DNA from 3 places in the Dactylosporangium sp. NPDC049525 genome. Region 2 is predicted to be linked to each of the others. Evidence: riboswitches for the same ligand, from Rfam matches in the RefSeq annotation. Region 2 holds a riboswitch; each other region holds the start of a gene.
The links. Region 2 has a riboswitch for cobalamin ahead of cobN (cobaltochelatase subunit CobN). Riboswitches for the same ligand answer to the same signal wherever they lie in the genome.
Positions count from the first base shown of each region.

Region 1: another riboswitch for cobalamin. It lies ahead of AB0K00_RS51495 (VWA domain-containing protein); the one in region 2 lies ahead of cobN (cobaltochelatase subunit CobN).
Region 3: another riboswitch for cobalamin. It lies ahead of AB0K00_RS36270 (ribonucleoside-diphosphate reductase subunit alpha); the one in region 2 lies ahead of cobN (cobaltochelatase subunit CobN).

Region 1 is NZ_JBFAPO010000076.1:25,517-32,845, forward strand. Features, by position in the region: gene AB0K00_RS51485 (cobyrinate a,c-diamide synthase) at 1-538, opposite strand, end outside; gene cobO (cob(I)yrinic acid a,c-diamide adenosyltransferase) at 532-1,134, opposite strand; gene AB0K00_RS51495 (VWA domain-containing protein) at 1,137-3,176, opposite strand; cobalamin riboswitch at 3,216-3,411, opposite strand; gene AB0K00_RS51500 (hypothetical protein) at 3,471-4,310, shown strand; gene AB0K00_RS51505 (hypothetical protein) at 4,376-5,161, shown strand; gene AB0K00_RS51510 (hypothetical protein) at 5,183-5,554, shown strand; gene AB0K00_RS51515 (copper resistance protein CopC) at 5,566-6,315, opposite strand; gene AB0K00_RS51520 (hypothetical protein) at 6,401-6,868, shown strand; gene AB0K00_RS51525 (hypothetical protein) at 6,865-7,329, shown strand, end outside.
Region 2 is NZ_JBFAPO010000058.1:55,220-62,548, reverse strand. Features, by position in the region: gene AB0K00_RS46765 (aminotransferase class V-fold PLP-dependent enzyme) at 1-1,336, opposite strand, end outside; gene cobN (cobaltochelatase subunit CobN) at 1,399-4,956, opposite strand; cobalamin riboswitch at 4,995-5,181, opposite strand; gene AB0K00_RS46755 (precorrin-3B synthase) at 5,227-6,447, shown strand; gene AB0K00_RS46750 (precorrin-8X methylmutase) at 6,444-7,070, shown strand; gene AB0K00_RS46745 (precorrin-2 C(20)-methyltransferase) at 7,067-7,329, shown strand, end outside.
Region 3 is NZ_JBFAPO010000034.1:19,142-26,470, reverse strand. Features, by position in the region: gene AB0K00_RS36285 (hypothetical protein) at 1-120, shown strand, start outside; gene AB0K00_RS36280 (hypothetical protein) at 696-836, shown strand; gene AB0K00_RS36275 (DnaJ C-terminal domain-containing protein) at 1,047-3,047, shown strand; cobalamin riboswitch at 3,115-3,338, shown strand; gene AB0K00_RS36270 (ribonucleoside-diphosphate reductase subunit alpha) at 3,493-5,835, shown strand; gene AB0K00_RS36265 (ribonucleotide-diphosphate reductase subunit beta) at 5,853-6,830, shown strand; gene AB0K00_RS36260 (hypothetical protein) at 6,911-7,329, shown strand, end outside.

The DNA.
Region 1 (7,329 bases), on a different contig from region 2:
GGCGGCGCAGCACCCCGAGGACCGGGGTGCCGACCTCGGCGCACGCGTCGCGGAGGATCTGCTCGTGCCGGTCGGAGCCGACCCGGTTGAGCACGACGCCGGCGATGCGCACGCCGGAGCCGAACGAGCGGAAGCCGTGCACGACCGCGGCGATCGAGCGGGCCTGGGCGGTCGCGTCGACGACGAGGACGACCGGCGCATCGAGGAGCTTCGCGACGTGCGCGGTGGAGCCGAACTCCCCCGCGCCGGTGCGCCCGTCGAACAGGCCCATGACGCCCTCGACGACGGCGATGTCGGCGCCGGCCGCCCCGTGCGCGAACAGCGGCCCGATGCGGTCCTCGCCGACCAGCACCGGATCCAGGTTGCGGCCGGGCCGCCCGGCGGCGAGGGCGTGGTAGCCGGGGTCGATGTAGTCGGGCCCGACCTTGAACGGTGCCACCGTCAGTCCGCGCGCCGCGAACGCCGCGAGCAGCCCGGTCGCCACGGTCGTCTTGCCGTGCCCGGACGCCGGTGCCGCGATGACGATCCTGGCTACCACTCGATGCCCTGCTGCCCCTTGCGCCCCGCGTCCATCGGGTGCTTCACCTTCGTCATGTCGGTGACGAGGTCGGCGAGGTCGATCAGGTCAGGATGCGCGTCCCGGCCGGTGATGACGACGTGCTGGTTGCCGGGCCGGTCCCGCAGCGTGGCAACGACGTCGGCGACGTCGACCCAGCCCCACTTCATCGGGTACGTGAACTCGTCGAGCACGTAGAACCGGTGCGCCTCGGCGGCCAGGTCGCGTTTGATCTGCTCCCAGCCCTCGGCGGCCTCGGCGGCGTGGTCGCGCTCGGTGCCGGGGCGCTGGATCCAGGACCAGCCCTCGCCCATCTTCTGCCAGACGACGGGGCCGCCCTTGCCGGTCTCGCCGAGCGCCTTGAGCGCGGTCTCCTCGCCGACCTTCCACTTCGGGCTCTTCACGAACTGGTACACGGCGATCGGCCAGCCGGCGCTCCACGCGCGCAGCGCCATGCCGAACGCGGCGGTCGACTTGCCCTTGCCCTGTCCCGTGTGGACGGCCAGGACGTGCTGCCTGCGGCGCTGGCGGGTGGTGAGCCCGTCGTCGGGCACGCTCTCGACCTTGCCCTGCGGCATGTTCAGCTCCCCATGTGCGACAGGGCCGACAGCGGGACGCAGTCGGCGGACAGGGCGCGGGCGAGGCGCCCGGCGAGGCCGAGGCGCACGGGTCCGGACTCGCAGTCCACGACGACGGCGGGGATGCCGGCGAGCGCGGGCGCGACGGTCAGCGGGTCGGCGCCGCTGGTGGCCCGGCCGTCGGTGACGATGACGAGCAGCGGCCGGCGGCGGGCGTCGCGGCGGCGCTCGCCGTGCAGCGTGCGGGCGGCCCGGAGCAGCCCGGCGGCGAGCGGGGTGCGCCCGCCGGTGCGCAGTTCGGCCAGGCGCAGCACGCCGACCTCGTGGCTGGCGGTCGGCTCGAGGACGGTGGTGGCCTCCGCACCCCGGAAGGTGATCATGCCGACCTTGTCGCGGCGCTGGTACGCGTCGCGCAGCAGCGACAGCACGGCCGTCTTCACGACCGCCATGCGCTGCCGGGCGGCCATCGAGCCGGACGCGTCCACGACGAACAGCACCAGGTTGGCCTCCCGGCCCACCTTGACCGCCTCGCGGAGGTCCTGGGTCTGCACGCTGCGGGAGCCGCGCATTGCCGCGGCCCGCAAGCTGTCGGGCAGGTGCAGGCTGACGAGCTTGCCGCCGCTGGGCTGCCGGGACCGCACGACCCGCCCGTGCCGCGAGTACGCTGGCGAGCGCCGGCCGGCGTGCGCGCCCTGCTGCCGGTTGGCCCGGCCGCCGATGCGCAGCAGCCGCGTCTTGTACGGCGCCTGCGCGAACGCCAGCTCCCCGGCCGGCTGCGTGACCGGCCCGTCGGAGGGTTCGCCCGGCGTGGGTTCGACCTGCGCGGGCGGCGCCTGCGCGGCGTGATCGCCGGCGGGTGGCGGACCGACCGGCGGCGGACCTGGGTTGCCCGGTGCGCTGCCAGGACCACCGTCACCGCCTCCGTCACCGGCAGCGGCCGGCTCGCCGGCCGTGGACGGCCCGCCGGTATCCGGGTCCTCGTCGCCTGGGTCGTGCCTGGCGTCGTCGTCGGGGTCGTCGGGGTCGTCGCCGAGCTCCTGGTCCAGGATCTCCTCGAGGCGTTCCTGGTCCGCGCCCGGCGGGTCGAGGGGGTCGCGGCGGCGCCGGTGCGGCAGCGCGAGCCGGGCCGCGTCGCGCAGGTCGTCCTTCGTCACGACGGTCCGGCCGTGCCACGCGGCGAGCGCGACCGCGGTGCGGGCCACGACGATGTCGGCGCGCAGCCCGTCCACCCGGTACGCCAGGCAGATCCGCGCGATCCGGTCCAGCTGACGGTCCGGCAACGTCACCCCGGGCAGCGCGCGCCTGGCGGTGGCGATCCGGCCGGCGAGCGCGGCGTCCTCCTCGATGAAGCGGGCCGCGAACGTCTCGGGGTCCAGCTCGTACGCCAGCCGCCGCCGCACCACCTCGGCCCTCGGTGCGGGCGTGGTCGGCGACGTGACCCCGACGACCAGGCCGAACCGGTCGACGAGCTGCGGGCGCGGCTCGCCCTCCTCCGGGTTCATGGTGCCGACGAGCAGGAACCTGGCGGCGTGCTTGACGGAGACCCCGTCGCGCTCGACGTGGGCGCGGCCCATCGCGGCGGCGTCCAGGAGCAGGTCGACGAGGTGGTCGGGCAGGAGGTTGACCTCGTCGACGTAGAGCACGCCGCGGTGGGCGGCGGCGAGCAGGCCGGGCTCGTAGGCCTTGACCCCGTCGCCGAGGGCCCGCTGCAGGTCCAGGGTGCCGACGACCCGGTCCTCGGTCGCGCCGACGGGCAGCTCGACCAGGGCGGAGCGGCGGCGGGCCGCGGGCGCGTCCAGGGAGTGCGGGCCGTCGGGGCAGGACGGGTCGGGCGCGGTGGGGTCACAGGCGAAGCGGCAGCCGGCGACGACGTCGACCTCCGGCAGCAGCGTGGCGAGGCCACGCACGACGGTCGACTTGGCGGTGCCCTTCTCACCCCGGACGAGGACCCCGCCGATCGCCGGTGACACGGCGGTCAGCAGCAGGGCGAGGCGCAGGTCGGGCAGGCCGACCACGGCCGAGAACGGGTATGGCGACGTCAACGGGCACATCCTTATCGAGCGGGTCCGCGCCCGCTGGGTCATGGAGCGTGAGCGGCCGGAGTCTCCTGACTCCCGGATCGCCGCCGCCCCCCGACCTTCCGGCCGGTGCGGCCGTGGTCCGTGCGCTGGAGGGTGACTCCCCGGTCACAGTGGCGGGACCGTCCCAGACTCGCACTGGGTTCCTCCCTATGACCGCTCGGGGTTCATCGTGTCCCACGGCTCCCAGTGACGTCAACGTGACCCAAATCCTTCGGTGCCGCCGGACCGGGCCGAACAGTGAACGTGGGCAGGAGCGTGGCGCACGCCGTCCTGTGTGTCGTGCTGACCGCAGGCCTGCTGGTCGCGGCCGTGCACCGGCGGCTGCCGCCGCTCGCGCCGGAGACGTCGGTGGCGCCGCCGGGCACCCGCGCCATGTGGCTGTGGGAGCGGGAGCCGCCCGAGGCGGTCGTCGGCTGGGCCGTCGCGAACTCGGTGACGACGATCTTCGCGTACTACGACCCGCGCGCCGACGTGACGGACCTGACCCGGCTGCGCGCGCTGTGTGACGGCGCCGGGATCACCCTTGACGCGCTCGGCGGCGAGCCGGCCTGGACGACGGACCACGCGACCGCGCTCGGCTGGGCCCGCGCCGCCACGGCCACGGGGCTGTTCCGGGGGCTGCACGTCGACGTCGAGCCCTACCTGCTGCCGTCCTGGAAAGAGCAACAAGCGGCGCTGGTACCGCGGCTGCTGCAGCTGCTCGACGAGCTGGCGCGGGTCGGCCCGCCGGTCGAGGTCGACGTGCCGTTCTGGCTGCCGACGGTGCAGGCCGGCGGGGAGAACCTGGCCGACGCCGTGCTCGCCCGGGTCGACGGCATCACCGTGATGAGCTACCGCAACACCGCCACCGGCGGCAACTCCATGCTCGGCGTCGCCGACGACCTGCTGCGCCGCGCGGGGAAGGCGGCCAAACCGGCGCGGCTGGGCGCGGAGACGCAGGCGCTCGGCGACTGTCCGTACTGCACGTTCCACGGCGGCACGGGCAGCGCGATGCGGGCGACGTTGAGCGCGGTCGACAGCGCGGCGCAGCGGTACGCGGCGTTCGAGGGAATCGCGGTGCACCAGTACGACACCTGGATGGCGCTCGGCGGGTAGCTCAAGCCCCCGCCGGGCCGGCCGATCTGGCAGACATCAGCAGCCCACAGACAAGGACCCCTCCGATGCGCCGTTCAGCCTCAGTCGCCATCGCCTGCGCCGCCGGAGCGGCCGCCGTCCTGCCGGCGGCGGCGCCGGCCGGCGCTGCGACCGCGGACCTCGGCCTGGTCATCCCGCTGCTGGCGCCGATGCTGCCGGGGCAGACGGGCTGGGTGGGCACGCTGTGGGGCGCGTCCGGCGACGTCTGCGACGTCAAGGTCACCGCCTCGGGCGCCGGACTCACGGTCAACTACCCCGCGAACACAAAGACCTACTCGTCGCTGTCGAAGGGCGACTCGCTCGCGGCCGGGCACGTGGACTACGTGGCGTTCAACATCGGTGTCGCCACGTCGAAGCTCGTGTCGCTGAACCCGGTCACGCTGAGCTACACGTACACCGAGAAGGCCGACGGGGCGACCACCTGCACCGGCACGAAGCGGACCGGGTCACAAACCGCGACCCTGCCGGTCGTGTCGGTCACCGGCGACGCGATCACGCAGAAGACGTCCACCGTCACCGTGCCGAAGAAGACCCCGGTCTGGAGCCAGCTGGTGTTCCAGGCCCGCAAGGGCGGCGTCGACGACCTGCGCATCACCGTCTCCGGCGGCCCGACCGGCCTGGTCGTGAGCTACCCGCAGGAGCGGGCGTACACGCAACTCAACGACGCCGCGTCGCTGCCGGTCGGGACCGACGACTTCGCCGCGGTGAAGTTCGACGCGACGAACGTGGCCGCCGGCACCTATCAGCTCACGGTCAAGCAGACCTACGGCAGCACCACCGACACCAACAACCTCACCCTGGTCGTCGTCTAGCTTCCAGCGGAAAGGCCCGTCATGATCCGGCTCATCCTCGTCTCCCTGGCCGTCACGGCCGCCCTGGCCGGCTGCGGCGACGAGTCGTCGAACACCCCGGCGAAGATCACCGCACCGTCGGCGGCCGCCGCACCCTCCGCCGCCGCGTCGTCGACACCCGAACGGCTGGAGACGATCTTCCTGGACACGACGGCCGCGCACCTGTGCTCGGTGCAGTCGCGGGTCTACACCGACCCGGCGGCGATGGCCGAGGCGTACGCCAGCAAACCGGTCTATACCGGGCTGAGCGACGCGCAGGTCGAGCAGTACCAGCAGCGGGTCATCGCCGACCCGGCGTTCGCCAACCGGCTCACCGGGCAGATCCAGCAGACCTGCGGGTCAGCGACCGGCTAGCGACCGTCCCGTTATCGGAGGGCGGCCTTGCGGCGCTTCTTCTCCGGCTGCACCGGCGCCCGGCGGGCGGCGAGCCAGATCATGACGCCGACACCCACGATGAGCAGCGCCGGCAGCAGCCAGTCGGTGAGCACGAACGGCGTCGCCGGGGTGACCGGCGGCGGCAGCGCCTGCTGCGGCCCGGCGGTCGGTGCCGCCTGGGTCGCCGCCGGGGCGCTCTCCTTGTTCAGCGCCCGGGTCAGCGCCTCGGACGGCCCGGCGGTCGGCGCGGTCCAGCCCGCCGGCGCCGGCGTCGCTTGGCCGCTGTAGGTGAACCGCAGCTGCCCCTTCACCGCCTCGCCGTCGGAGGCGACCGACTGGTACGCCACCACGTACAGCCCCTGCTCCGGCCAGTGCGACACGGTGACGAGCGCCGGGAACCCGGTGTTGTAGACCTTCGGCTCGAACTTCCCCTCGACCAGGAAGTACTCCTGGACGGGCTTGTCGAGCCGCTTCGGCTCCCCGCCGCGCCACCCGCCGTCGACCCGCTGCCCCGAGGGCGCGGTGACGGTGAACCACGCGAAGGACGCCGGCTGCTCGGTGAAATACAGCGCCACATCGGCCCGCGGCTGGTCCACGGTGCTGTCCTGCACCGGGTCGGACATGGCCAGCTGCCCGTGGGCGGCGGCCGGCCCCGCCGGCAGCACGACGCCGAGCGCCGCGACGACGGTCAGCACCGCGAGTCGGATCGTAGTGACCGCTGTGGTGCTGCCGGATCGCATCGGCACATGATGCCGGGTTCCCCCGTGGGCGACAAGACGCTAAATTCACGTCCCTAACGAACCCGCCGCCCCGGGAGCCTGCTTCGTGCCTGCCGTCCGCTCCACCGTCGCCGCCGCCTGCCTGCTCGCGTTCCTCACCGCCGGCTGCGACTCACCCTCCCCGTCGCCGTCCACCGCCGCCGGCACGCCGGCCCCGGCCGCGTCGACCAGCACCGCGACCGCCCCCGGGACCGACGCGCCCTCACCGACCGCCGGGCCGACCTCCGCGCCCGCCTCCCCGGTGCCCACCGTCGACAAGGAGGTCGTCGTCACCGTCGCGAAACGCAAGGTGACGCCGCCGACCGGCCGCGTCGAGGTCGCCAAGGGCAGCCTGGTGCGCATCACGGTCACCTCCGACGTCGCCGACGAGCTGCACGTCCACGGCTACGACAAGACTCTGACGCTGCCGGCCGGGGCGCCGGCCTCGATCGAGCTGCGGGTCGACCGGACCGGGCTGTTCGAGGTGGAGACGCACGCGTCGCACCTGGTCCTGTTCCAGCTCGTGGTCCGTTGAACACCGACCTCGCGCCGGTCCTGGCGCACGGCGTCGGTGGCCGCCAGGACCTGCCGCTCACCCTGGGCCAGCTGCTCGTCGGCGCCGCCGCCGCGCTGATCGTGTCGTTCCTGGTGCTCGGGGTGGCGTGGCGCTCCCCGCGGCTCGACCCCGCCGCGGGACGGCCGATCGGGACGTTCACCGTGCCCGCCGTCGTACCGCGGCTGCTCGGCATCGCTTTTCTGGCCGTCCTGGCCTGGACGTTCACGCTGCCCGACAGCGCCGACAACCCGGCCGCCGGGATCGTGTACGTGCTGTTCTGGGTCGGACTGGTCCCGCTGTCGCTGCTGCTCGGCCCGGTGTGGCGGTCGCTGAACCCGCTGCGGACCCTGTCGCTGGGCTTCAAAGCCCGCCGGCCGCTGCCCGACGCCGTCGGCTACTGGCCCGCCGCGGCCGGGCTGTTCGCGTTCGCCTGGCTGGAG
Region 2 (7,329 bases):
TATCGGCGGCGCGGTCGATGTCGGCCTCGTCGGTGCTGAAGTTGCTGACGGAGAAGCGCATCGCGGGGTTGCCGTGCCAGGTGGTGCCGCTGACCCAGCAGGTGCCGTCGGCCTGGACGCGGCGCACGACGTCGGCCGTGTCCGGGCCGAAGCCGACCAGGACCTGGTTGAGCACGACCTCGTTGAGGACGTGCCCGGCCATCCGGGTGGCGAAGCGGGCCGCGAGGGCGCAACTGCGGTCGATCAGCGCCGCGACGCCGTCGCGCCCGAGGCAGCGCAGCGCCGCATACACGGCGAAACCCCTGGCCCGGCGGGAGAACTCGGGGTTGTAGTCCAGCGCGTCCCGCTCGTCGCCGCCGGCATGCACGAGGTACGCGGCGCGGACCCCCATCGCCGCCCGGTGCGCCGCCGGGTGGGCGCAGAAGACCAGCCCCGAGTCGTAGGGGACGTTGAGCCACTTGTGCGCGTCCGTCGTCCACGAGTCGGCGCGCTCGACCCCTGCCACGAGATGCCGGTGGCGGTCGCTGGCCGCGGCCCACAACCCGAACGCGCCGTCGACGTGGACCCACGCCCCGGCGGCGTGCGCGGCGTCGCAGATCTCGCCGATCGGGTCGCACCCGCCGGTGTTGACGTTGCCCAGCTGGGCGCAGACGATCGCCGGCCCGTCGAGGCCGTCGAGCGCGTCGCGGAGCGCGGCGGTCACCAGCCGGCCCTCCGCGTCGACCTTCACCGGCACCAGCGCCGCCGTGCCGATCCCGAGGAACCGCAGCGCCCGGTCGATCGTCGAGTGCCGGTCCGCGCCGGCGAGCACCGTGATCCGGGGCGCCCCGTGCAGCCCGCCGGTCTCCACGTCCCAGCCGACCCGGCGCAGCACCTCGTGCCGCGCCGCGGCGAGCGCGGTCACGTGGCTCATCTGCGCCCCGGTGACGAACCCGACGGACGCGTGCGCGGGCAGCCCGAACAGCTCGCGCAGCCACCCGCCGGCGACGTCCTCGACGACAGCGGCGGCGGGCCCGGCCACGTACAGGCCGGCGTTCTGGTCCCAGGTCCCGGTGAGCCAGTCCGCGGCGAGCGCCGCCGGCATCGCCCCGCCGATGACGAACCCGAAGAACCGCCCGCTCGGCGACGCGACCACCCCGGGGTCGGCCGCCTCGGCCAGCCGGGCGACCACCTCCCGCGCGTCGGTCCCCGTCTCCGGCAACGGCCCGCCGAGCGACGCCCGCAGCTGCTCCAGCGTGGCGCGGCTGCCGACGGGCCGGTCCGGCAGGCCGGTCAGGAAGCGGGTCGCCTGCTCGTACGCCTCGGTGAGGGGGCCCTGCCAGTCCGGTTGTTCCATGCCCACATACTCGCGCTTCCCCACCCTCACGAGAACCGGAACTGTCGACAACCCGCCCGAAGCTACTGACCGTCCTCCAGGTCGCCCTCGGTTTCGAGGTACACCTGGCGCAGGGCGTCCAGCGTGGACTGTTCGGGGTGCTCCCAGAGGTTGCGGTCGGCGGCTTCCAGGAGGCGTTCGGTGATGCCGTGCAGGGCCCACGGGTTGGACTCGTCGAGGAACTTGCGGTTCTCGGGGTCGAAGACGTAGGCCTCGGCGAGCTTCTCGTACATCCAGTCGGCGACCACGCCGGCGGTGGCGTCGAAGCCGAACAGGTAGTCGACGGTGGCGGCGAGCTCGAAGGCGCCCTTGTAGCCGTGCCGGCGCATCGCGGCGAGCCAGCGGGGGTTGACCACGCGGGCGCGGAAGACGCGGGCGGTCTCCTCGCTCAGCGTGCGGGTGCGCACGGCGTCGGGGTTGGTGCTGTCGCCGACGTACGCGGCCGGGGCGCGGCCGGTGAGGGCGCGGACGGTGGCGATCATGCCGCCGTGGTACTGGAAGTAGTCGTCGGAGTCGGCGATGTCGTGTTCGCGGGTGTCGGTGTTCTTGACCGCGACGCTGATCCGCTTGTAGGCGCCTTCCATGTCGCCGCGGGCGGGGAGGCCGTCGAGGCCGCGGCCGTAGGCGTAGCCGCCCCAGACGGCGTAGACCTCGGCGAGGTCGGCGTCGTCGCGCCAGTTGCGGCTGTCGATGAGGGGGAGGATGCCGGCGCCGTACGCGCCCGGCTTGGAGCCGAAGACGCGCAGCGTGGAGCGCCGGGCGTCGCCGTGCAGCGCCAGGTCCGCGGTGACGTGGGCGCGCACGTAGTTGTCCTCGGCGGACTCCGGCAGGCCCGCGACCAGCTGCACGGCGTCGTCGAGCAGCGCCACGACGTGCGGGAACGCGTCGCGGAAGAAGCCGCTGATGCGCATGGTGACGTCGATGCGGGGACGGCCCAGCTCGGCGAGGTCGACGGGGGAGAGGTCGACGACCCGGCGGGACGCGTCGTCCCAGACGGGGCGGACGCCGAGCAGGGCCAGGGCCTCGGCGATGTCGTCGCCGGCGGTGCGCATGGCGCTGGTGCCCCACATCGACAACCCGACCGACCGCGGCCATTCGCCGTGGTCGGCGCGGTAGCGGGCGAGCAGCGAGTCGGCCATCGCCTGGCCGGTCTCCCAGGCGAGGCGGCTCGGGATCGCCTTGGGGTCGACGGAGTAGAAGTTGCGGCCGGTCGGCAGGACGTTGATGAGGCCGCGCAGCGGCGAGCCGCTCGGCCCGGCCGGGACGTAGCCGCCGTCCAGGGCGTGCAGCACCATGGTCAGCTCGTCGGTGGTGCGCGCCAGGCGGGGCACGATCTCCCGGGCCGCGAACTCGAGCACCCGTACCACATCCGGCGAATCAGAAATGTCGGAGATGTCGCCGACCGGCCAGCCCCGCGACTCCATCTCGGCGACCAGGGCGCGGGCCTGCGTCTCGGCCTCGTCGACCGACACGCGACCCGAGCCGCTCTCGTCAAGACCGAGCGCCTCGCGGAGACCTGGCAGCGCGGCCACGGTGCCGCCCCACATCTGCCTGGCCCGCAGCATCGCCAGGACCAGGTCGACCCTGGCCTCACCCGACGGTGCGACGCCGAGCACGTGCAGGCCGTCGCGGATCTGCACGTCCTTGATCTCGCACAGCCAGCCGTCGATGTGCAGGATGAGCTCGTCGAAGCCGTCCTCGCCGGGCCGGTCGGCCAGGCCCAGGTCGTGGTCGAGGCGGGCGGCCTGGATCAGCGTCCAGATCTGGGCGCGGATCGCGGGCAGCTTCGCGGGGTCGAGGGCCGCGATCGTCGCATGTTCGTCGAGGAGCTGCTCGAGGCGGGCGATGTCACCGTACGAGTCGGCCCGCGCCATCGGCGGGATCAGGTGGTCGACGAGGGTGGCGTGCGCCCGGCGCTTGGCCTGGGTGCCCTCGCCGGGGTCGTTGACCAGGAACGGGTAGATCAGCGGCAGGTTGCCCAGGGCCGCGTCGGCGCCGCAGGACGCGGACAGCCCGACGGTCTTGCCGGGCAGCCACTCCAGGTTGCCGTGCTTGCCGACGTGCACGACCGCGTGCGCGCCGAACTCGTCGGCGAGCCACCGGTACGCGGCCAGGTAGTGGTGGCTCGGCGGCAGGTCCGGGTCGTGGTAGATCGCGACGGGGTTCTCCCCGAACCCGCGCGGCGGCTGCACCATGACCACGACGTTGCCCTCGCGCAGCGCGGCGAGCACGATCTCACCGTCCGGGTCGCGGGACGTGTCGACGAACAGCTCGCCCGGCGCCGGCCCCCAGTGCCGCTCCATCTCCGCGCGCAGGTCGGACGGCAGCGTGGCGAACCAGGCCCGGTAGCGACCGGCCGAGATCCTGATCGGGTTGCCCCGCAGCTGGTCCTCGGTGAGCCAGTTGACGTCCTGCCCGCCGGCGGCGATGAGCGTGTGCATCAGCGCGTCGCCGTCCTTGGGGAAGCCGTCGGCACCCACATAGCCCTGCTCGTGCAGCGCGGACAGGAGCCGGACCACGCTCGCGGGCGTGTCGAGGCCGACGGCGTTGCCGATCCGGGCGTGTTTCGTCGGGTATGCGCTGAGCATCACCACGACCTTGCGGTCCGCGGCCGGCAGGTGCCGCAGCCGGGCGTGCCCGACGGCGATCCCGGCGACCCGGCCGGCCCGCTCCGGGTCGGCGACGTAGACGGTGAGCCCGTCGGCGTCGACCTCCTTGAACGAGAACGGCACCGTGATGATCCGGCCGTCGAACTCGGGGATCGCGACCTGCGTGGCCGTGTCCAGCGGCGACAGGCCGTCGTCATTGCTGTCCCAGGTGTCGCGGGCGCTGGTCAGGCAGAGCCCCTGCAGGATCGGCACGTCGAGGGCGGCCAGGGCGCCCACGTCCCACGCCTCGTCCGCGCCGCCGGCCTGCGCGTCGGCGGGCCGGGTGCCGCCCGCGGCGAGGACGGTGACGATGAGCGCGTCGGCCTGCCGCAGCGTGTCCAAGAGCTCCGCCGGGGCGGTGCGCAGCGACGAGGCGAACACGGGCAGCGCCCGGCCGCCGGCGTCCTCGATCGCCGCGCAGAGCGTCTCCACGAACGCGGTGTTGCCGGCGAGGTGATGCGCCCGGTAGTAGATGACCGCAACCGTCGGGCCGTCGTGGTCCGTGCCCGCCCGCTCCAGCGGTCCCCAGGTCGGGGTCGTCGCCGGGGGCGCGAAGCCGTGGCCGGTCAGCAGGATCGTGTCGGACAGGAAGTTGTGCAGCTCACCGAGGTTGGCCGGGCCGCCCTCGGTGAAGTACTTGTGCGCGTCCGCGGCGACCCCGGCGGGCACCGTCGAGTGCGACATCAGCTCGGCATCGGGCAGTTGCTCGCCGCCGAGCAGGACCACGGGCAGCGGCAGCCGCAGCAGCGCGTCGAAACCCTCCTGCCAGTCGCGGTAGCCGCCCAGGAACCGCACCACGACCAGGTCGGCACCGTCGGCCAGGGCCGGCAGGTCCTCCACGGCGGTGCGGGACGGGTTGGCCAGCCGGAACGCGGCACCGCTCGCGCGGGCGCTGAGCAGGTCGGTGTCAGACGTCGACAACAGCAGGATCACGCCGGGGTCCTCCCTCGGGGTCCGCGCCCCAAGTCGGTCGGGAAAGGTCCGGCAACGGAGAGTCTCCTGGCTCCCGGATCGGCGCTCGCCTCCGGCCTTCCCGGGCTCGCGCCCGGTGGCCTTGCGTCGGAGGTCCGCTCCCCGGTCACAGTGGCGGGACCGCGCCGGATTGACACCGGCTTCCTCCACACGTCGCCGTACAGCACCGCCAACTCTCCTGGACAGCGCTGTCTTGAGTCAAGCGAGCCGCTGCGCAGTAGTATCCGGCCCGTGCAGGCTGCCAGTGGACGCGACGCTCCGGACCGGTGCCCGGGCGCCGTGCAGGTCCACGCCGCGGCCGACGGTGGCCTGGCCCGGGTCCGGCTGCCCGGCGGCCGGTTGAGCGTCGCGGCCCTGGCCGTGCTCCGCGGCGCGGCACTCGACCTCGGCGACCCGGCGCTGGAGCTGACCTCGCGGGGGAACATCCAGGTCAGGGCGCTGCGACCGGGTGCGGAGGTCGAGCTGGCCGCCCGGTTGTCCGCCGCCGGGCTGCTGCCGTCGGACACTCACGAACGGGTCCGCAACATTATCGCCAGCCCGCTCAGCGGCCGCGACGGGCTCGGGGAGCTGGACGTGCGGCCGGTGGTGGCCGCGTACGACGCCGGCCTGTGCGCCGACGCCTCCCTGGCGGACCTTCCGGGCAGGTTCCTGGTCACCGTCGACGACGGGCGCGGCGATGTGACCCCGCTCGGCGGCGACGTCGGCCTGCACGGCGACCGCCTGGTCCTGGCCGGCACCGTCATGCCGGCCGGTGCCGGCACCGTGACGCCGGCCGGCGCGGCTGACCTCCTGCTGCGGGCCACCAGGGCGTTCCTGGCCGAGCGGGCCGAGCAGGGCGGCACGGCGTGGCGCCTGACGGAGCTGACCGACGGCCGGGCGCGGGTGGCGGCGCGGCTGGCCACCTCCTACGCCACAGACGCCGGTCAATACAGCGGCCCAGACCGCGCGGACGTTGGTCAATACAACGGCTTTGATCGCGCCGACGTTGGTCAATACGACGGCCGGCGTGGCCCGGTGGCCGGGTGGGCGCCGCAGCTCGACGGCCAGGCCGCGCTGACCGTCGTCGTGCCGCTCGGCCTGTTCACCCAGGCACAGTCCGCGGCGCTGGTGGAAGCCGCGCCGGGAGAGATCATCGTCACGCCGTGGCGGACCGTCGTCGTGCCGGACGTGCCCGTCGCACAAGCTGGACCCGTCGAGACACTGCTGACGGCGGCCGGCCTCGTCACCGACCCCGCCTCCCCGTGGGCCGGGGTCACCGCGTGCGCCGGCCGGCCCGGCTGCGCCAAAGCCCTCGCCGACGTGCGGGCCGACGCCCGCGCGGCCGTCGAGGCGGGCACCGTGCCGCGGGACCTGCCCGTGCACTGGGTCGGCTGCGAACGGCGCTGCGGCGCACCGAAGGGAAGGCACGTGGAGATGCTCGCGACCGCCGACGGCTACCAGGTGGTCTCGTGACGGCGTACGACTACGTGAAGGACGGCGCGGAGATCTACCGGCGGTCGTTCGCGACGATCCGGGCCGAGGCCGACCTGTCCGGGCTGCCCGCCGACGTCGCTCAGGTCACCGTCCGCATGATCCACGCGTGCGGGATGGTGGACCTGCCCGCCGACGTCGGGTACAGCGCCGACGTGGTCCGCCTCGCCCGCGCCGCGCTGCGCGACGGCGCCCCGATCCTCTGCGACGCCGAAATGGTCGCCTCCGGTGTGACCCGGGCGCGGCTGCCCCGCGGCAACGAGGTCCTGTGCACCCTGCGCGACCCGCGGGTGCCGGCGCTCGCCGCCGAGCTCGGCACCACCCGCAGCGCCGCCGCCCTCGAACTGTGGGGCGAGCGCCTCGCCGGCGCCGTCGTCGCGGTCGGCAACGCGCCGACGGCGCTGTTCCGCCTCCTGGAGATGATCGCAGCGGGCGCGCCCCGACCGGCGGCGGTGCTCGGCATCCCCGTGGGGTTCATCGGCGCGGCCGAGTCGAAGGCGGCCCTGGCGGCGTCGGACCTGCCGCACCTGGTCGTGCACGGCCGCCGTGGCGGCAGCGCGATGACGGCCGCCGCCGTCAACGCGATCGCGGACGAGAAGGAATGACCACAGTGGACATCGGGCGGCTGTACGGCGTAGGTCTCGGACCGGGCGACCCCGAGCTCGTCACGGTGAAGGCGGCCCGGCTCGTCGCGGCCGCGCCCGTGGTCGCCTTCCACAGCGCCCGCCACGGGCGCAGCATCGCGCGGTCGATCGCGGCGCCGTACCTGCGCGACGGCCAGATCGAAGAGGCCCTGGTCTACCCGGTCACCACCGAGGAGATCGGCGACTACCGCGCGGTCATCGAGGAGCACTACGACGCGTG
Region 3 (7,329 bases), on a different contig from region 2:
GTGGCCTCGTTCTCGAAGTTCCTGAGCTCCATGGACGGCGTCGACGACCCGGCACTGGAGGCCGAGCTGGACAAGGCCAGCGCCGAGGCCGCGAAGTACTGCCCGGCTCTGGCGGGGTAGCTCGCGCCCGCAAGGAGCAGCACCGGCACCACGCACAGCGCGCTCATGGGTGCGGGCGGGGACCGGCGGCACACCGCCGCTGGCCGCCCGCACCTATGAGCGGCGAACCCGCTCAAGCACCGGACGACTGGGCCACCACGCTGCGAGGATGACCCGGCGGACGCGCGAGCCGGGACGCTTGCCCGACCGGCCCCGATGAGCACCCTGGCCGAGGATCTCGACCGGTTCCTGCTCCGGTTCCTGCACATGGGCGTCGTCGAGGCGCAGACCGTCCCCGATTGCATGCACGTGACCGGTGGAGGCTGCGGGTCAGCACGATCTGGCGGTCGAGCCGCGCGACCGGCCTCGAGCAGCCCGTCATCGACGTCGTGGTCGCGCCGGAACTCCCGGCCGGACAGTCCGTAGGACGCCGGCAATCATGATCCGACACCGCGAGCCCCACGTTCCCAGCGCACGGGAGTTCCTCGAGACGTTCGGCGTCGAACCGACGGCGAGCCCTGACGATGGGGACTCCCCCGCCCACATGACGCGATGGACCCGGCACGGACGCCCGGTGCTGGACCTGTTCCACGAGGGTGCCACAAACCGTCACGATCGAGGCGGACGGCGCTCGCACCTCGTTGCGGATCGCGCCCGACGTCGACGTCCTCCGCGGCAGCCTGCACCTCCACGTGCACCCGTTCATCGTGATCGAGGAGTCCCTGCTGCCCACCTGACGCGCGACCCGCCGGCCGGACATGGGCCCAGGCTCGACGGTCGCAACGGCTGCGGCACAGCGTCAGCCTTCGGATTCTTGCACCGCGTAGGCGTCCCCCGGTCGTAGGCTGCGGTGAGTGCGGGCGGCACCGTGCGCCCCAAGGTCAGTGATCCGGATCCTGGGAGACGGAGGCACCGATGAACGGCGCCATGCAGCGGCGGCCGGTCCGATGACCGGGACGCTGCCGGATCCGCGAGCGTCACGGGCCGTCCTGGTGGGGGTGTCCCGGTATCAACGCCACGCCGCCAGGGCCGGCGACGACGAGGGCGCACTCGACGATCTGCCGACAGTGCGAAACAACATCGCCGGGCTGCGGCGGTTACTGCAGGACACCAGTCGGTGGGGTCTGCCGCGCGCGCACTGCAGGGTCCTCAACCAGCCGAGCAGCAGCGCCGAGGTGCTCGACGTGCTGCGGGAACAGGCCGACCGCGCCACGGACACGCTGCTGTTCTACTTCGCCGGACACGGCTTGATCGACGACCGCGACGAAGACGAGGTGTATCTCGCGCTGCCGGGCGCGGACCGGCTGCGACCCAACCGCGAGTCGATTCCGTTCAAGTGGATCCGCAATGAGTTCCTGGACGCCAGCCGCGCCCGCCGGAAGGTGGCCATCATCGACTGCTGCTACAGCGGCCGGGCACTCGGCACATGGATGAGCCCGGACGGACCGACGCCGGACGGTCTGGAAATCTTCGGCACGTGTGTGCTCACCGCGACCGCCCGGACCCGGCTCGCGCTCGCACCGGACAATGAGCCGTACACCGCCTTCACCGGCGAGTTGATCGAGGCGTTGAAGAACGGCATCCCCGACGGTCCCGAATTGCTGGATCTCGACACCCTGTACCGCCACATCTACCAGCGGCTCCGGGCGCGCGGCCGGCCCATTCCCAAGCGTGGTGAGAGGGACACCGGCGGACTGGTGGCGATCGCTCGCAACGTGGCCTACCGGCCGGGCGCAAGGTCCACCCCGTCGGCGCCTCATCCGACCGTGGCCAGCGGGCAGAAATCCGCGGCCGACCCGTCACGCACCGGCGCCGGTGCACAGTTCAACGCCGCACCGCAGTCCGGCGGCGCGCCGCATCCCCCGGCCGGGCGCCGCCGCGTCGTCATCGAAGCCGGCGACGGCGGGGGCCGGCAGCGACATGATCCGGATACGTTCGAGCGCGTGTTCGGGGTACAGGAGCGCTCCACGTCGGACCTGTCCGTCGAGCTGCCCCTCAGCGTGCGGGAATGCGTCTTCGGCACGACCATCGACTTGACACTGGAGCGCAGCGTTCCGTGCGGGGTGTGCGGGGGCACCGGCGAGGTCGTCAACAGCCGCTGCCTCACGTGCTCGGGAGCGAAGCGCAACCGGCAACTGAGCGGGTTCGCGCTGCGCATCCCGGCCGGCGTACGAGCGGGCCAGACCCTGCGGGTACGCGGTCAGGGAAACCACGGCGAGGGCGGACACAGCGCCGGCGACCTCTATGTCACGGTCCGCGAAAAGGCGGGGCCGCTGCGCAGCGCCGGCGACAACCTGCACTACCAGCTCACGGTGCCGATGGCCCTGGCAGCGCTCGGTGGCACCATGAGGATTCCGATCCTCGACGGTCACGAGGTGCTGCGACTGGAGCCAGGGACACAGCCCGGCTCGACGATCTTGGTCCAGGGCCAGGGGCTGCCCCGCGCTGCCGGCGCGGGACGGGGCAACCTCGAGATACACGTGGACGTGCCGACGCCGACCGACCTGACCGCCACCCAACGGCTGCTGCTCGATGAGTTCGTTGCCACCAGGCCGGACGACCGTGGGGATCTCTCCGGCGACTTGTTCCGCGGGTACGCCTTCGCACGTCTGCCGATGGCGGTCGCGGCCCTGGGCACCACACTGCGGTACAAGGCCTACGACGGGACCGTCACGGTCCGCTTGCAGCCCGGTGTCCAGCACGGCGACCGGGTTCCCTTCTCCGGTGGACGTACTGACGGGCTCGGATCGTCCGCCGGTTCTATCAGGGTGACTGTGGTCGTGCCTGCTGCTGTCCGCGCGACGGAGCGGGAGATCCTGCGCGCCTTCGCGGAGGAGCGCGGTGAGCTGCCACCCACGGCGGCAGCCGCGCCGCCGCCACGGGTACCCCGGCAGCCGCGAAGGTTCGTCGACCGGTTGCGTGACCACATCGACGGGCTGGGCGACTAACCCTTGGCGGACCTGCCCGACACGCGGCACGACATGTGGGTGTGCGTGCTGCGATGGGGTACCAGATATAGTCCGTGGCGCAGCTGGTTCGGCCGGGTATCCAGTCCGGTCGAGGCAAGAGGGAACCCGGTGTGAGACCGGGACTGCCCCGCAGCGGTGAGTGGGAACGAAAGCCGTCGAGCAAACACTGGGCCATCCGGGCCTGGGAAGTGACGGCCGGTAGGAGGTTCGCGGCACGTGCCGTGACCGTGCCCGCGAGTCCGAAGACCTGCCAGCAGCGCCGCGCCCGAGGACGGGAGTGCGGCGGTCCGAGGTCGCGTGGGACGGCCGACGGCTGTGACGTGCCCGGTCGCCGGCGGCGGCCGTGCCGGCTCCGCCTGCGTGTCCCGCGTTCGCCTCTTTCCGGAGACGAGCAAGAGGAGCACCAAGGGTGACACTCACGCAGATGACCGCGGAGGAAGTGCCGGTCCAGCGGCGGGCGCAGATGCAGGTCCGCAAGCGCAACGGCGCCAGCGAGCCGGTCGACGTGAACAAGATCGTGCGGGCGGTCGGGCGGTGGGCCGACGACCTCGACGACGTCGACCCGCTGCGGGTGGCGACGAAGACCATCAGCGGCCTGTACGACGGCGCGACCACCGCGGAACTGGACCGGCTGTCGATCCAGACGGCGGCGGACATGATCGGCGAGGAGCCCCAGTACTCGCGGCTGGCGGCTCGGCTGCTGTCGGCGTACCTCGACAAGGAGGTCCGCGGGCAGGGCATCGCGTCGTTCAGCCAGGCGGTCCGGGTGGGGCACGCCGAGGGGCTGATCGGGGCCGAGACCGCGCAGTTCGTGGCGGTCAACGCGCGCAAGCTCGACGACGCCGTCGACCTGAGCGGGGACCTGCGGTTCGAGTACTTCGGGCTGCGGACCGTCGCCGACCGGTACCTGCTGCGGCACCCGACGACGCGCCTGGTCGTGGAGACGCCGCAGTACTGGCTGCTGCGGGTCGCGTGCGGGCTGTCGACCACCCCTGCCGAGGCGATCGGGTTCTACCGGCTGATGTCGTCGCTGGCGTACCTGCCGAGCTCGCCGACCCTGTTCAACTCCGGCACGGCACACACGCAGATGTCGTCGTGCTTCCTCGTCGACTCGCCTCGCGACGAGCTCGACTCGATCTACGACCGGTACGCACAGGTGGCGAAGCTGTCGAAGTTCGCGGGTGGGATTGGCATCTCGTGGTCGCGGGTACGTTCGCGGGGCGCGTTGATCCGCGGTACCAACGGCCTGTCGAACGGCATCGTGCCGTGGCTGCGCACCCTGGACGCGTCGGTCGCCGCCGTGAACCAGGGCGGACGGCGCAAGGGCGCGGCGTGCGTCTACCTGGAGCCGTGGCACCCGGACGTCGAGGAGTTCCTGGAGCTGCGGGACAACACCGGCGAGGACGCGCGGCGCACCCACAACCTCAACCTCGCCAACTGGATCCCCGACGAGTTCATGCGCCGCGTCGAGGCGGACGCGGACTGGTCGCTCATCGACCCGGCCGAGGCGCCGGAGCTGCCGGATCTGTACGGCGAAGCCTTCGACGAGGCATACCGGGCCGCGGAGCAGCGCGCCGTGCGGACCGTGAAGGCCCGTGACCTGTACGGCAAGATGATGCGCACCCTGGCGCAGACCGGCAACGGCTGGATGACGTTCAAGGACCCGTCGAACCGGCTCAGCAACCAGACCGGCACGCCCGGCGAGGTCGTACACCTGTCGAACCTGTGCACCGAGATCGTCGAAGTATCGAGCGACGGCGAGACCGCCGTGTGCAACCTCGGCTCGGTCAACCTCGCCGCGCACGTGGCCGGCGACGGCATCGACTGGGAGCGGCTGCGCGCGACGGTCCGCACCGCGGTCACGTTCCTGGACCGGGTCATCGACATCAACTACTACCCGAGCGTGGAGGCGGCCGCGTCGAACCCGCGGTGGCGGCCGGTCGGGCTCGGCGTCATGGGCCTGCAGGACGTGTACTTCGCGCTGCGGCTGCCGTTCGACGCGCCCGAGGCGCGGGAACTGTCGACGCGCATCGCCGAGGAAATCTACCTGACCGCCCTCGAGACTTCCGCGGACCTCGCCGAGCGGCACGGCCCGCACCCGGCGTATCAGCTGACCAGGGCGGCCCGCGGCGACCTGCAACCGGACCTGTGGGGCGTCATCCCGACCCAGGAGGCACGGTGGGCTGCGGTACGGGCACGCATCGCCGCGTACGGGCTGCGCAACTCGCTGCTCATCGCGATCGCGCCGACGGCCACGATCGCGTCGATCGCCGGGTGCTACGAGTGCATCGAGCCGCAGGTGTCCAACATGTTCAAGCGGGAGACCCTGTCGGGTGAGTTCCTGCAGATCAACACGGCGCTGGTGCGGGAGCTGAAGTCCCGCGGCCTGTGGACGTCGCAGGTCCGGGAGGAGATCAAGCGCGCCGACGGGTCCGTGCAGGGCGTCGCGGCGCTACCGGCGGAGACCCGGGCGCTGTTCCGCACCGCGTGGGAGCTGCCGCAGCGGGCGCTCATCGACCTGGCCGCCGCCCGCGGGCCGTACATCGACCAGAGCCAGTCGCTGAACCTGTTCATGAGCGCGCCGAACATCGGCAAGCTCTCCTCGATGTACCTGTACGCGTGGAAGGCCGGCTTGAAGACCACCTATTACCTGCGGTCCCGCCCCGCTACGCGCATCCAGCAGGCGACGGTGTCCCTGGTGGCTCCAGTTGAGGACGCGGTTGCGTGTTCGCTGGAGAACCCCGAGTCGTGCGAGGCGTGCCAGTGAGTCTCCTGGACCCCGGCATGGATCTGACGTTGCGGCCCATGCGGTACCCGCAGTTCTTCGACCGGTTCCGCGACGCCATCAAGAACACGTGGACGGTCGAGGAGGTCGACCTGCACACCGACCTCACCGACCTGGCGAAGCTCACCCCGGCCGAGCGGCACCTCGTCGGCCGGCTCGTCGCGTTCTTCGCCACCGGCGACACGATCGTCGCCAACAACCTCGTCCTCAACCTGTATCAGCACGTGAACTCCCCCGAAGGCCGCCTGTACCTGTCCCGGCAGCTGTTCGAGGAGGCCGTGCACGTCCAGTTCTACCTGAACCTGCTGGACACGTACCTGCCGGACGACGCGGCCCGGGCGGAGGCGTTCGCGGCGGTGGAGAACATCCCGTCGATCCGCCGCAAGGCCGGGTTCTGCTTCCGCTGGATCGACTCCCTGGGCTCGCTGCGGCGACTGTCCACACGGGACGACCGGCGGGCGTTCCTGCTCAACCTCATCTGCTTCGCCGCGTGCATCGAGGGCCTGTTCTTCTACGGCGCGTTCGCCTACGTGTACTTCCTGCGCTCCCGCGGCCTGCTGCACGGCCTCGCATCCGGCACCAACTGGGTGTTCCGCGACGAGTCGATGCACATGGCGTTCGCGTTCGACGTCATCGCCGTCGTCCGCGCCGAGGAGCCGGACCTGTTCGACGACGCGCTGGCCGCGCAGGTCCGCGACATGCTCGCCGAGGCCGTCGAGTGCGAGGTCCAGTTCGCCGAGGACCTGCTGGGCCAGGGCGTCTCCGGACTGTCCACCGTGGACATGCGCCAGTACCTGCAGCACGTCGCCGACCGTCGCCTGGCGCAGCTGGACATCGCGCCGCTGTACGGCTCCGCCAACCCGTTCGGGTTCATGGACCTGCAGGACGTGCAGGAGCTGTCGAACTTCTTCGAGCGGCGCGTCTCGGCGTACCAGGTCGGCGTCACCGGGACGGTCAGCTTCGACGACGACTTCTGAGGCGTCGGATGCCGCACGGCCCCGGGCGGTGTCCGCCCGGGGCCGTTCGCGACCCGGCGCTGACCGGCACAGGTCGGAAAATGTCGGTGGTGGTCTCTATCATCTGCGTGCTTGGTTCACGAGACGGGGAGCATGACGTGCGATCGCAACGAGTTCTTCTGGCGCTGGCCCTTGCCACCACGGTGGGGCTGGCCACGGGGTGCACGCAGCAGCCGGACAACACCGCCGCCGCAGCGCAGAGCGGCGCCGCGAGCAGTGCCGCCGCGCCGAGCCCGACGGTCGACGTGAAGGCCAACACCGAGGCCGTGTGCACGGCGGTCAAGGCGGTCTATGAGGCGGAGGAGGAAGCGCTCCTGCCGGTGGTCGGTGAGCTGGCCGCGGCGAGTGTCAGCGGGGACAAGGCCGCCCAGGCGAAGGCACAGGCAAAGGGCGAGGTCATCCTCGGCCGGATCAGCAAGGCGGTCGACGCCGAGCTGGCCAAGGCGGTCGACCCGGCGGT